Thiocapsa bogorovii: one gene and its partner. Each later gene encodes a partner of the first gene's protein in a complex. Links are inferred from orthologs where the notes say so. Each region holds a gene or a part of one and is shown on either strand. Other genes may lie near its edges.

What was found. The genes of interacting proteins can lie anywhere in the genome.
Region 2: the proteins of mfd (region 1) and uvrA are in contact, whole or in part, in a crystal structure (PDB 4DFC), measured with the Escherichia coli proteins. The link is inferred for Thiocapsa bogorovii from one-to-one orthologs.

The regions. Positions count from the first base shown.
Region 1 is NZ_CP089309.1:3,857,706-3,864,563, reverse strand. The notes cover bases 1,719-5,775. They hold mfd (transcription-repair coupling factor), read left to right. Parts: upstream 1,719-2,092; coding sequence 2,093-5,575; downstream 5,576-5,775. Other genes in these bases: fur (ferric iron uptake transcriptional regulator), read right to left, coding at 5,698-5,775; LT988_RS17240 (class I SAM-dependent methyltransferase), read left to right, coding at 1,719-1,900. Outside these bases: LT988_RS17245 (GlxA family transcriptional regulator), read right to left, coding at 1-703; more of LT988_RS17240, read left to right, coding at 812-1,718; more of fur, read right to left, coding at 5,776-6,120; LT988_RS17225 (outer membrane protein assembly factor BamE), read left to right, coding at 6,261-6,755; LT988_RS17220 (RnfH family protein), read right to left, coding at 6,800-6,858. UniProt on the Escherichia coli protein: Couples transcription and DNA repair by recognizing RNA polymerase (RNAP) stalled at DNA lesions. Mediates ATP-dependent release of RNAP and its truncated transcript from the DNA, and recruitment of nucleotide excision repair machinery to the damaged site.
Region 2 is NZ_CP089309.1:2,095,021-2,099,612, forward strand. The notes cover bases 1-3,362. They hold uvrA (excinuclease ABC subunit UvrA), read left to right. Parts: upstream 1-336; coding sequence 337-3,162; downstream 3,163-3,362. Other genes in these bases: LT988_RS09515 (hypothetical protein), read left to right, coding at 1-132. Also shown: LT988_RS09525 (cytochrome P460 family protein), read right to left, coding at 3,626-4,099; LT988_RS09530 (MarR family winged helix-turn-helix transcriptional regulator), read left to right, coding at 4,355-4,592. UniProt on the Escherichia coli protein: The UvrABC repair system catalyzes the recognition and processing of DNA lesions. UvrA is an ATPase and a DNA-binding protein. A damage recognition complex composed of 2 UvrA and 2 UvrB subunits scans DNA for abnormalities.

The sequences.
Region 1 (6,858 bases):
TGACGGCGTCCTCATGACGTCGAGGCCGCGCACCGGCGGCGTAGAGCATCTGGCCTTCGCTGCGATCGCCGAACAGGAAGAGCTTGGCCAGGCGCACCGCCTCGGCCTCGCCGCAAAACCGGGCAACCAAATACAGCGCCAGATCCTCCCAAGCAGCCGCACCGCCGCTGGTGACGATGCGTCCGTCTTCTCCGCTCAGAGAGAGGATGCGTTCCGGACGCAATCGCACCCCGGCGTAGTAGTGCTTGAAGAGACCCGTGACGCTCCAATGACTGGTCGCCTCCTGGCCGTCGAGCAGGCCGGCATCGGCCAGTAGGACGGAGCCGGTGCAGACCGAGCAGAGGGTTGCGCCGGAGCGGTAGCGCTCGCGCAGCCAGCGCGCTTCCTCCGGCCAGCGACCGCGCGGATCGCTGTCGGCGGCAAGGGCCAAGTCGGTGACGACGATGATATCGGTCTCGGTGACCGTATCGATGCCTGCGTGCGGGGCGATCGGGATGCCCAAGGGACTCGGGAAGGGTGTAGCACGGGCGGCGAGGATCTGCACATCGAGACGGGCGGCGGCGGCCGGCTCGCCGGTCAGCTCGGACCAGGTCACACCGACCGAGGAGAAGACCTCGAACAGGCCATAGAGTGCAGCCGGCATGCTTTCAGGCAACGCCAGCAGGCTCACGGACACAGGTGCCGGGTGTCGCTCGCGGCTCATCGTAAAATCTTGACCGAAATGCCCCGTTTTTGTCCAGCATGCCTCTGCCGCGACCCGGCGATCCGGAGGATCCTGAGCCTACCCCGCCAACAACGCCGGAGCACAACCATGTCACTGTCACTCGCAGAGAAACCGACCTTCGATCAACAAGACGCCGAAACCTTTGCCGAGCGCATCGGGCAGATCCTCGACTCCGGTGCCGTCGCCGTCATGCTCTCGATCGGACACCGCACCGGGTTGCTCGACCTCATGGCCAAGCTGCCGCCGAGCACCAGCCACCGCATCGCCTCGGAGGCGGGACTGTCGGAGCGCTATGTGCGCGAATGGCTTGCGGCCATGACCACCGGTCGCATCGTCCGGTACGACCCGGTGCGTCGAACCTACACGCTGCCGGCCGAGCATGCCGCGTGCCTCACGCGCGACGGGATCATCGGCAACTTCGCCGTCTACGCCCAGTATGTGACCCTGATGGGCCAGGTCCAGGATCGCACACTCGCCTGCTTCGAGACCGGGGATGGTCTGGGCTACGGCGACTTCCCGGACTTTCACCAGGTGATGTGCGAGGACAGCAACCAGACCGTGGTCGCGCAGCTCTTCGACACGCTGCTCCCGCTGGTCCCCGGACTCAACCGGCGCCTCGAGGCCGGGATCGAGGTCTTGGACGCCGGCTGCGCACGTGGCCGGGCCCTGATCGCGATGGCGCAGCGTTATCCGCGCAGCCGCTTTACCGGCTACGACCTCTGTCCCGACGCCATCGCGGATGCGACGCGCGACGCACGGGCGAACGGAACGGAGAACGTCCGTTTCGAAGTGCGGGACCTGAGCCACTTCCAGGAGCGGGAGCGGTACGACTTCGTCGTCTCCTTCGATGCGGTGCACGATCAGAAAGACCCCCGGGACCTCTTGAGACGCCTCTGCGGGGCGCTGCGTCCCGGCGGTGTCTATCTGATGCAGGACATCGGCGGCTCCGCACACCTGGAGAAGAATCTCGACTTTCCGATGGCATCGCTGCTTTATGCGATCTCCTGCGTCCACTGCACGCCCGTCTCGCTCGGACAAGGCGGAGAGGGACTCGGCACCATGTGGGGTTGGGAGACCGCGGAGGGGATGCTGCGCGAAGCCGGCTTCGCGGAGATCGAGCGGCATGTGCTTCCGCATGACCCGATGAATGTCTGGTTCGTCTCGCGGAAGGGTTGAGTGCGGCGAATCGCGGCCGACTGCCCCGCTCGTGCACTGCCGCCAGCTCGGCGGCGTGCGCGACGCTGCATGCGAGCGCGGAACCGGAGGCTCTACACCCGATGCTGACGAGGGCAGGACCGCGTGCACTGCAACCGCGGCGACGCTGTGCGAGAATCCTCGCCTTGTCGTCGTCGCGAGGTAATGCCGTCCATGCACCCGGTGGCCCTGAAGAAGATGCCGTCTCCGCTCGGTCCGCCGCTGCCCGGTCGACCCGGCGAACGCCTACTGTGGGGGCGACTGTACGGCGCAAGCGTCGCGCTCGCGATCGCGGAGGCCGCCCGCGCGCATGAGGGACTCATCCTGGCTGTCGTGCCGGATGTTCAAGCCGCCGCGCATCTTCGCGCCGAGCTCGGATTCTTTCTGGCAGGGAGCGGGCTTGCGCTGCTGGGCTTTCCGGACTGGGAGACACTGCCCTACGACGTCTTCTCCCCGCTTCCGGAGCTGGTCTCGGAGCGGCTGTTGACGCTGCACCGCTTGCCGGGGCTCGAGAAAGGTGTCTTGGTCGTCCCGGTCGGCACCCTGATGCAACGCTTGCCGCCGCGCGAGTACGTGGACAGGCAGTCCCTGGTGCTCGCGGTCGGGGATCGGCTGGACCTGGACGCGACCCGTCGCCGCCTGGAGCGTGCCGGCTATTCCTGCGTCTCCCAGGTCATCGGTCACGGCGAGTATGCGGTGCGCGGGTCGCTGCTGGACGTCTTCCCGATGGGCAGCGAGGTCCCGCTGCGGATCGATCTCTTCGATCAGGAGATCGAGACCATCCGGACCTTCGACCCGGAGACCCAGCGTTCTCAGGAGAAGCTCGAGCAGGTTCGGATGCTGCCGGCGCGCGAGTTCCCGCTGACCGAGGAGGCGATCTCGGGGTTTCGCCAGCGCTATCGGGCAAGCTTCGAGGGCGACCCGCAATCCAGCCTGGTCTATCGCGAGGTGTCGGAGGGGCGCACGCCGGCCGGGCTTGAATACTATCTGCCGCTTTTTTTCGAGGCGACCGCGACCCTCTTCGACTATCTGCCCGCGGGCGTCCTGGCCTTGGAGTCCGACGCCTGTCGCGAGACCGCAACGACCTTCATTGCCGGCGTCGCTCAGCGCTACGAGCAGCGTCGTCACGACATCGAACGTCCGCTCCTTGCGCCGGCCAAGCTCTATCTCCACCCCGACGAGATGGCCGGGGCGCTCAACCGGCTGTCGGGCGTTCTCTATCAGTCGCACGAGGTGACGGATCGACGCAAGGGGTATGCGGCGTTCCACAACTTCGCGACGAGCACCCTGCCCCCGCTCGCCATCCAAGCGCGCGCGGCGCATCCCGCGCAAGCCTTGCAGGACTTTCTGAGCGCGCCCGAGCGTCGGGTCCTGTTCGTCGCCGAGAGTACGGGGCGGCGCGAGATGCTCGCCGAGCACTTGGCCGGGTTCAACATCCGCGCCCGTCAGGTCGATGGCTGGCAAGCCTTCATCGACGGCGATCTCGACCTGGCGTTGACCGTCGCCCCGTTGGAGCGCGGGCTCGTGCTGGAAGACCGCGGCATCGCCCTGGTGACCGAAACTCAGCTCTATGGCGAGCGGGTGCGCCAGGAGCGGCGGCGCCGAGCGCGCGAGCGCGACAGCGACGCCATCGTGCGCAACCTCACCGAGCTGACCGAAGGTGCGCCGGTCGTCCACGAAGAGCACGGTGTCGGGCGTTATCTGGGGCTACAGACCCTGCAGGTCGGCGGCATGACCACCGAGTTCCTCGCGCTCGAATATGCCAACGGCGACAAACTCTATGTCCCGGTCAGCTCGCTGCATCTGATCTCACGCTACACGGGCGCCTCGCCCGAGAACGCGCCCCTGCACCGTCTCGGGGGCGAGCAGTGGGACCGGATCAAACGCAAGGCCGCGCAGAAAGCGCACGACGTGGCCGCCGAGCTGCTGGATATCTACGCACGGCGCGCCGCCCGCGAGGGCGTAGCCTGCCCTGCCCCGGGGGACGACTATGCCGCCTTCGCCGCCGCCTTCCCCTTCGAGGAGACGCCCGATCAGCTGCGCGCCATCGAGGGTGTGATCGCGGACATGGAAGACGCCAGGCCGATGGATCGGGTGGTCTGCGGCGATGTCGGCTTCGGCAAGACCGAGGTGGCCATGCGAGCGGCCTTCATGGCCGTGCAGGGCGGACGTCAGGTCGCCGTACTCGTCCCGACCACATTGCTCGCCCAACAGCATTTCGAGAATTTCTCGGACCGCTTCGCCGACTGGCCGATCAAGATCGAGAGCTTGTCGCGGTTTCGCACCGCCAAGGAGCAGAAGAAGGTGCTGGAAGGTCTGGCCGACGGCACGGTCGACATCTTGGTCGGGACCCACAAGCTGCTGCAGCCCACTCTGAAATTCAAGAATCTGGGACTGGCGATCATCGACGAAGAGCACCGTTTCGGGGTGCGCCATAAGGAGCAGCTCAAAAACCTGCGCAGCGAGGTCGATGTCCTCACGCTCACGGCAACGCCGATTCCGCGCACGCTCAACATGGCCATGTCCGGCCTGCGGGATCTGTCCATCATCGCCACGCCGCCGGTCGAGCGTCATCCGATCAAGACCTTCGTCAGCCCGTGGAGCGACAGCCTGATTCAGGAGGCGGTGCTGCGCGAGCTCAAACGCGGTGGTCAGGTCTATTTCCTGCACAACGAGGTCGAGACGATCGAGAACCAGGCACAGAAGCTCGAGGCCCTGATCCCGGAGGCGCGCGTGCAGGTCGCGCACGGACAGATGCGCGAGCGCGATCTCGAGCGGGTAATGCGCGACTTCTATCACCAGCGCTTCAACCTGCTGGTCTGCACCACCATCGTCGAGAGCGGTATCGACGTTCCGAGCGCCAACACCATCGTCATCAATCGGGCGGACAAGCTCGGTCTAGCACAACTGCATCAGCTGCGGGGACGGGTCGGGCGCTCGCACCATCGCGCCTATGCCTATCTCATCACGCCACCGACCAAGGCGATGACGGCGGACGCCAAGAAGCGCCTGGAGGCAATCGAATCGATGGAGGATCTGGGAGCCGGCTTCACGCTCGCGACCCATGATCTCGAGATCCGCGGCGCGGGCGAGCTGCTCGGGGACGAGCAATCCGGTCAGATCCACGAGGTCGGATTCTCGCTCTACATGGACCTGCTCGAACGCGCCGTCCAGGCGCTCAAGGCCGGTCGCACGCCCGAGCTCGATCGTCCGCTCAGCCACGGCGCCGAGATCGACCTCGGCCTACCCGCCCTCTTGCCGAGCGACTATCTGCCCGACGTGCACGCGCGGCTCGTGATGTACAAGCGGATTGCGAGTGCCGCCACGACAGGCGATCTTCGGGAGCTGCAGGTGGAGATGATCGATCGCTTCGGTCTGCTGCCCGAACCGGCCAAGAACCTGCTCGAGATCACCGAGCTGAAGCTGAAGGTCCAGCCGTATGGGATCCGCAAGATCGAAGCGGGCCCGGCGAGCGGGCGAATCCTCTTCGACGAGACGCCGAGCATCGACCCCGGCAATCTGATCCGCCTGATTCAGCAGAGGCCGAAGGAGTTCAAGCTGGACGGCAGCGACAAGTTGCGGTTTTACCGGGACATGGCCGAGCCGCAGCGCCGGCTACAAGAGGTCAATGCGGTGCTCCGGCAATTGATGGGGTGACGGCCGCAAGGGGTGGCCGCGTCGGCAACAGGGCCGACGCCGGCCTAGCGGAAAGCACGATATCGCCGACCGGGCTCCGCGTAGCGTCCGGGCGGGGCGAAGGACACACTAAACTCCCAGCCTCAACGCCTCTTCGTCTTCTCGCACTCCGCGCAGATGCCGTAGAGTACGAGCGAGTGATCCTCGATCCGGAAGTTGCGCTCCTCGGCGATCTTGGACTGGCGCTCTTCGATGATCGGGTCGCAAAACTCCACGACCTTGCCGCATTTGACGCAGACCAGATGGTCGTGGTGGTCTCCGCTGTTGAGCTCGAAGACCGACTGCCCGGTCTCGAAGTGACGCCTACACACGAGCCCCGCCCCCTCGAACTGGGTCAAGACGCGGTAGACGGTCGCAAGCCCGATCTCCTCGCCGTTGTTGAGGAGCTCCTTGTAGACATCCTCGGCGCTCAGGTGGCGCTTACCGCAGTTCTCTAGAATGGCGAGGATCGCGACCCTGGGTGCGGTGACCTTGAGACCCGCCTGTTTGATCTGCTCGATTTCCAAATCCCATCTCCCCGTCTGAGGCAGTTCCCGCGCCGCGCGCGGGCCTGCCCGATTCGTCTTCTGATTCGTCGCCACGATGATCGGATCGGGGCGCTGCTGTATCATGCCTGGGTTCACTCCAAACGCGCTGTTTTCAAGACATGCGAAAGTTGGTCTATTTCTCGATCCTCGGCTTCCTGGTCACGCTCGCGATGGGCGGCTGCTCCCGTGACAAAAAGCCCGAAGAGTACCGGGGCTCTGTCCTGGAAGATCTCCCATTTGTCTATAAGATGACGGTGCAACAAGGCAATATCATCACCGAGGAGATGGTCGATCGCCTGGAGCTCGGGATGAACAAGCGCCAGGTCCAATTTCTGTTGGGTACGCCCCTGCTGACGGACTTCTTCCAGACCAATCGCTGGGACTACACCTATACGATCCAGCGCGGGCACGATCCCATGGAGATCCGCTACCTGACGCTCTATTTTCAGGAAGATGATAGCCTTGCGCGTATCGAGGGCGATATTCGCCCGAACCCGGCGCGCGCGGAGTCGAGAGAACCGCAGGAAATGGTCGTGTCTGTTCCCGACTACAAGGAACGCAAAGGTCTGATCACACGCGGTTTGGAAACGATCGGCTTGGAGCCGAAGAACTAGCGGCCGCCCAGGTGAAGAGCCCGGTGCGATCGCGATGCGCCGGCTCAGGTCCCGGCACTTGAATCTGCATCCGTACCGCCTTTGCGCATGACCTTCCCTTCCG
Region 2 (4,592 bases), 1.8 Mb from region 1 along the record:
CAGCTCTCGGCAATGGGACAACAGCTTGCCGGGCTGACTGCCGCAGTCTACGGCAGCAAATCGGATGTCGACGACATCAAACGCCGCTTGGAACGTTTGGAGCGGCGATTGGAGCTTCATGACGAACATTGAGTGCCGCCTGTAGTACCCGCCGATCGGTGACGCGGCGGCCACACCTGCCTTTGCATCTTCTCCGACACGGGGGCCAGCCTTATTCGTCGGCCCGTAGCCATCCGCTGCAGACCGCGCGATCCTCTGCGACGGGTGGAGGCGTTCGAGCGGCCTTTGCGGAATAATCGCGGATTGGCCGCCCACCGCCGCAGGTCTCCCAGCCCTATGGACACAATCCGCATTCGCGGCGCACGCACCCACAATCTGAAAAGCATCGATCTGGATCTCCCGCGCGAGCGGCTGATCGTCTTCACCGGCCTGTCGGGATCCGGCAAATCCTCCCTCGCCTTCGACACCATTTATGCCGAGGGGCAGCGCCGCTACGTCGAGTCGCTATCCGCCTACGCCCGGCAGTTCCTCTCGATCATGGACAAGCCGGACCTGGATCATATCGAGGGCCTCTCACCGGCCATCTCGATCGAGCAGAAGACGACCTCGCACAATCCGCGCTCGACCGTCGGCACCATCACCGAGATCTACGACTATCTGCGCCTGCTCTTCGCGCGGGTCGGCCAGCCGCGCTGTCCAGCGCATGACGAGGCGCTGGAGGCCCAGACCATCAGCCAGATGGTCGACCAGGTGATGGCGCTGCCGGAGGGCGATCGGCTCATGCTGCTCGCACCCGTCGTCTCGGCGCGCAAGGGCGAGTACCAGCGGCTAATCGGCGAGCTGCATGCACAAGGCTTCGTGCGCGCACGCATCGACGGCGATCTCTGCGAGCTCGACGACCCGCCCGAGCTGGACATCAAGAAGAAGCACGACATCGAGGTGGTGGTGGACCGCTTCCGCGTGCGGCCGGATCTCGCCCTACGTCTGGCCGAATCCTTCGAGACCGCGCTCAAGCTCTCCGGAGGCATCGCCCGCATCGCCGCGATCGACGAACCCGAGCGGCCGATGATCACCTTCTCGGCGTCCTTCGCCTGCCCGGTCTGCGGCTACAGCATCCCGGAGCTCGAGCCGCGGATCTTCTCCTTCAACAACCCGGGCGGCGCCTGCCCCACCTGCGACGGGCTCGGCATGGAGCAGTTCTTCGACCCCGCCAAGGTGGTTCTCCATCCGGAGCTGAGCCTAGCCGGCGGCGCGGTGCGCGGATGGGATCGGCGCAATGCCTTCTATTTTCAGGTGATCCGTACGCTGGGCGAGCACTATGGCTTCGACGTCGAGGCCCCTTGGAACGAGCTGAACGCCGGGGATCAGCAGCTGATCCTCTTCGGCACCGGCAAGGAGAAGATCAAGCTCAAGCTGCCACACGAGCGGGGTGCCGCCAAGGTGCGCCCCTTCGAGGGCATCATCCGCAACATGGAGCGGCGCTACAAAGAGACCGACTCCAGTGCGGTCCGCGAGGAGTTGGCACGTTATCTCTCCCACCAGCCCTGCCCGACCTGCGGCGGCTCACGTCTGAACGAAGCGGCCCGCCATGTCTTTTTGGAGGACCACAACCTGCCCGCGGTCGCCGCAATGCCCGTGGGTGACTCGCTGCGCTTCTTCGAGAAGCTGGAGCTGCCCGGCAAGCGCGGCGAGATCGGAGCGCGGGTGATCAAGGAGATCGCCACCCGGCTGCGCTTCCTGGTCGACGTTGGGCTCGACTATCTGACCCTCGACCGCAGCGCCGAGACGCTCTCCGGCGGTGAAGCGCAACGCATCCGTCTCGCCAGCCAGATCGGTGCCGGGCTTGTCGGTGTCATGTACATCCTGGACGAGCCATCGATTGGCCTGCATCAGCGCGACAATGCCCGTCTGCTCAAGACCCTGACCCACCTGCGCGACATCGGCAACACGGTCATCGTGGTCGAGCACGACGAGGAGGCGATCCGCTCGGCCGATCTGGTCGTCGATCTGGGGCCGGGCGCCGGCGTACACGGCGGCGAGATCGTCGCCCAAGGGACCGCCGAGGCGATCGCCGCCGCGCCTGCGTCCTTGACCGGACGCTATCTGTCCGGTGATCTGCGAATCGACATCCCGAGCCAGCGCAAGCCCAACGACCGGGATCGGCAGTTGCGCATCCTGGGTGCTCGGGGCAACAACCTGCGCACCGTCGATGCCGAGATCCCGGTCGGCTGCTTCGTCTGCATCACCGGGGTCTCGGGCTCTGGCAAGTCCACCCTGATCAACGACACGCTCTTCCCGGTCGCCGCGCGTCATCTCAACGGCGCCAGCCTGCAACCGGCACCCCATAGCGCCATCGAAGGGCTCGACTTCTTCGACAAGGTCGTCGATATCGATCAGAGCCCCATCGGTCGGACCCCGCGCTCCAACCCCGCCACCTACACCGGACTCTTCAACCTGGTGCGCGACCTCTTCGCCGCCGTGCCCGAGGCGCGCTCGCGCGGCTACGGTCCCGGCCGCTTCAGCTTCAACGTCAAGGGCGGGCGTTGCGAGGCCTGCAAAGGGGACGGACTCATTCGGGTCGAGATGCACTTCCTGCCCGATATCTATGTCCAGTGCGACACCTGCAAGGGCCGACGCTACAACCGCGAGACGCTCGAGATCCGCTACAAGGGCAAGACCATCGACGAGGTCCTGAACCTCACCATCGAAGACGCGCTCGAGTTCTTCTCGCCCGTGCAGCTCATCAAGCGCAAGCTCCAGACCCTCATGGACGTCGGCCTAGCCTATGTCCGGCTCGGCCAGAGCGCCACCACGCTCTCCGGAGGCGAGGCCCAGCGTGTCAAACTCAGCCGCGAGCTCAGCAAGCGGGATACCGGCCGGACACTCTATATCCTGGACGAGCCCACCACCGGCCTGCACTTCCACGACGTCAAGCATCTGCTCGACGTCCTGCACCGCTTCCGCGACCAGGGCAACACCGTGGTCGTCATCGAGCACAACCTGGATGTGATCAAGACCGCGGATTGGATCATCGACCTGGGGCCCGAGGGCGGGCACCGGGGCGGCGAGATCATCGCCGTCGGCACGCCCGAAGAGATTGCCGCGAACGACCGGTCGCATACCGGGCGATTTTTGAGGCCGTTGTTGGAGAGGGGGTGGTGAGGGGACCAATCATCGTCTCGGCCATTCGGCATCCCGCCGGATCCACGCCGCGCGGGTCGCTCCCGTCGCGCCCTGCGGACCGTTCCGAGCGGAGGCCGCAAATCGTTGCGTTGGGCCGTGTCAACCGATGGGCTCGGGCCTAAAGGGATCGAATCGAAGCTATCGAGTGACCACATCGACGGCTCGCGCCGATCCATGTTTCCCGGCCATCGCCAGCAGGTGAATTGAACCTGAACCTGCACCCTTAAACCCCGAGCTTCAGGCGGCGCAGGCCCAGGTCAAAGGCCAGCTGAGCGCACGGGAAGCCGACTACCCCGGTCTTCTTGCGGCCTGGGGCAACCTGAAGCAGAGCCCGGCAGCCGAAACCAAGACCAATCGTGCGTTGGAGGCGCGGGTCGCCGGGATCGACAGCAGCGTCCAGGCACGCAAGGGCGCCGATTCGAGTCGCTCGATCGAGGCGACCTCAGTCCCTCCACTCACTGAAGACGAAGTCCTGCTCGGCGCGTTGGGTATGGCAGGCGAAACAGGCCGCGCCACCGTCCGTGACCAGTCGCTGGTCGCGGCTGTCATCGGCCCAGCCCTCGAAGCCCCAACCGCCAGTGCCGGCGAAGCGCGCCGAATCCTTAACCATGACGCCGAGCAGTACACGGTTGCCTTCGGTGGACGCCTGGTCTTGTGTTAGGTATTCGAGCTGGTCGAACACCAGCACGGATCCGTCTGCGAAGGTGCCGGCTTGTAGTCCGGCGAGCGCCGGTTCGTTGGCATAGATGTGATGGATGCCCAGAAACGGGTCCTCGAGTGGATGGCCGGGATGGATGGTCATGGATTTGACGTGCGTCCAGCCACGGTAGGCATCTGGGTAGTCGATGAGGTCCGAGGCGACGGCCGATGTGCTCATGCCTGCGAACAGCGTCACTGAAATCAGGGTCTTGTTCATCGTGAGCTCTCCTCGTGGGTGGAATGAATCAGGCATCGAGACGAGTGTGCCGGGATCCGTCTCGGCTTTGGACCGGCTTTTAGCGGCTCTGCACACGTGTTGCAGGTTGATGCGCATCGGTCCGTCAGGACACTGGTATCGACTCGATACTGACTAAAGAAAAGCACGGCATCGAGGTTCTGTCAAGAAAGTATCGACGCGATACTATTTCCCGGCTAAGCTCGAGACATGACTTCGCTGGAGGGCTGAGCAAAGATGTCGGAGACCGCGATCAGGGAGCTTCACGACCACCTCGAGCGCCTCTGCAATCTGCTGCGGGCCCAAGCGCGTGCGGCGGGCACGGGTCTGGGCCTCCAGCCTGTGCAGTTGGATGCGCTCCACTACCTTGCGCTTTGCAACCGCTATTCCGACACCCCGCAGGCCGTGACCGAATACCTTGGGTTGACCAAGGGGACGGTCTCGCAGACCATCAAGGTTTTGCAGGCAAGGGCGC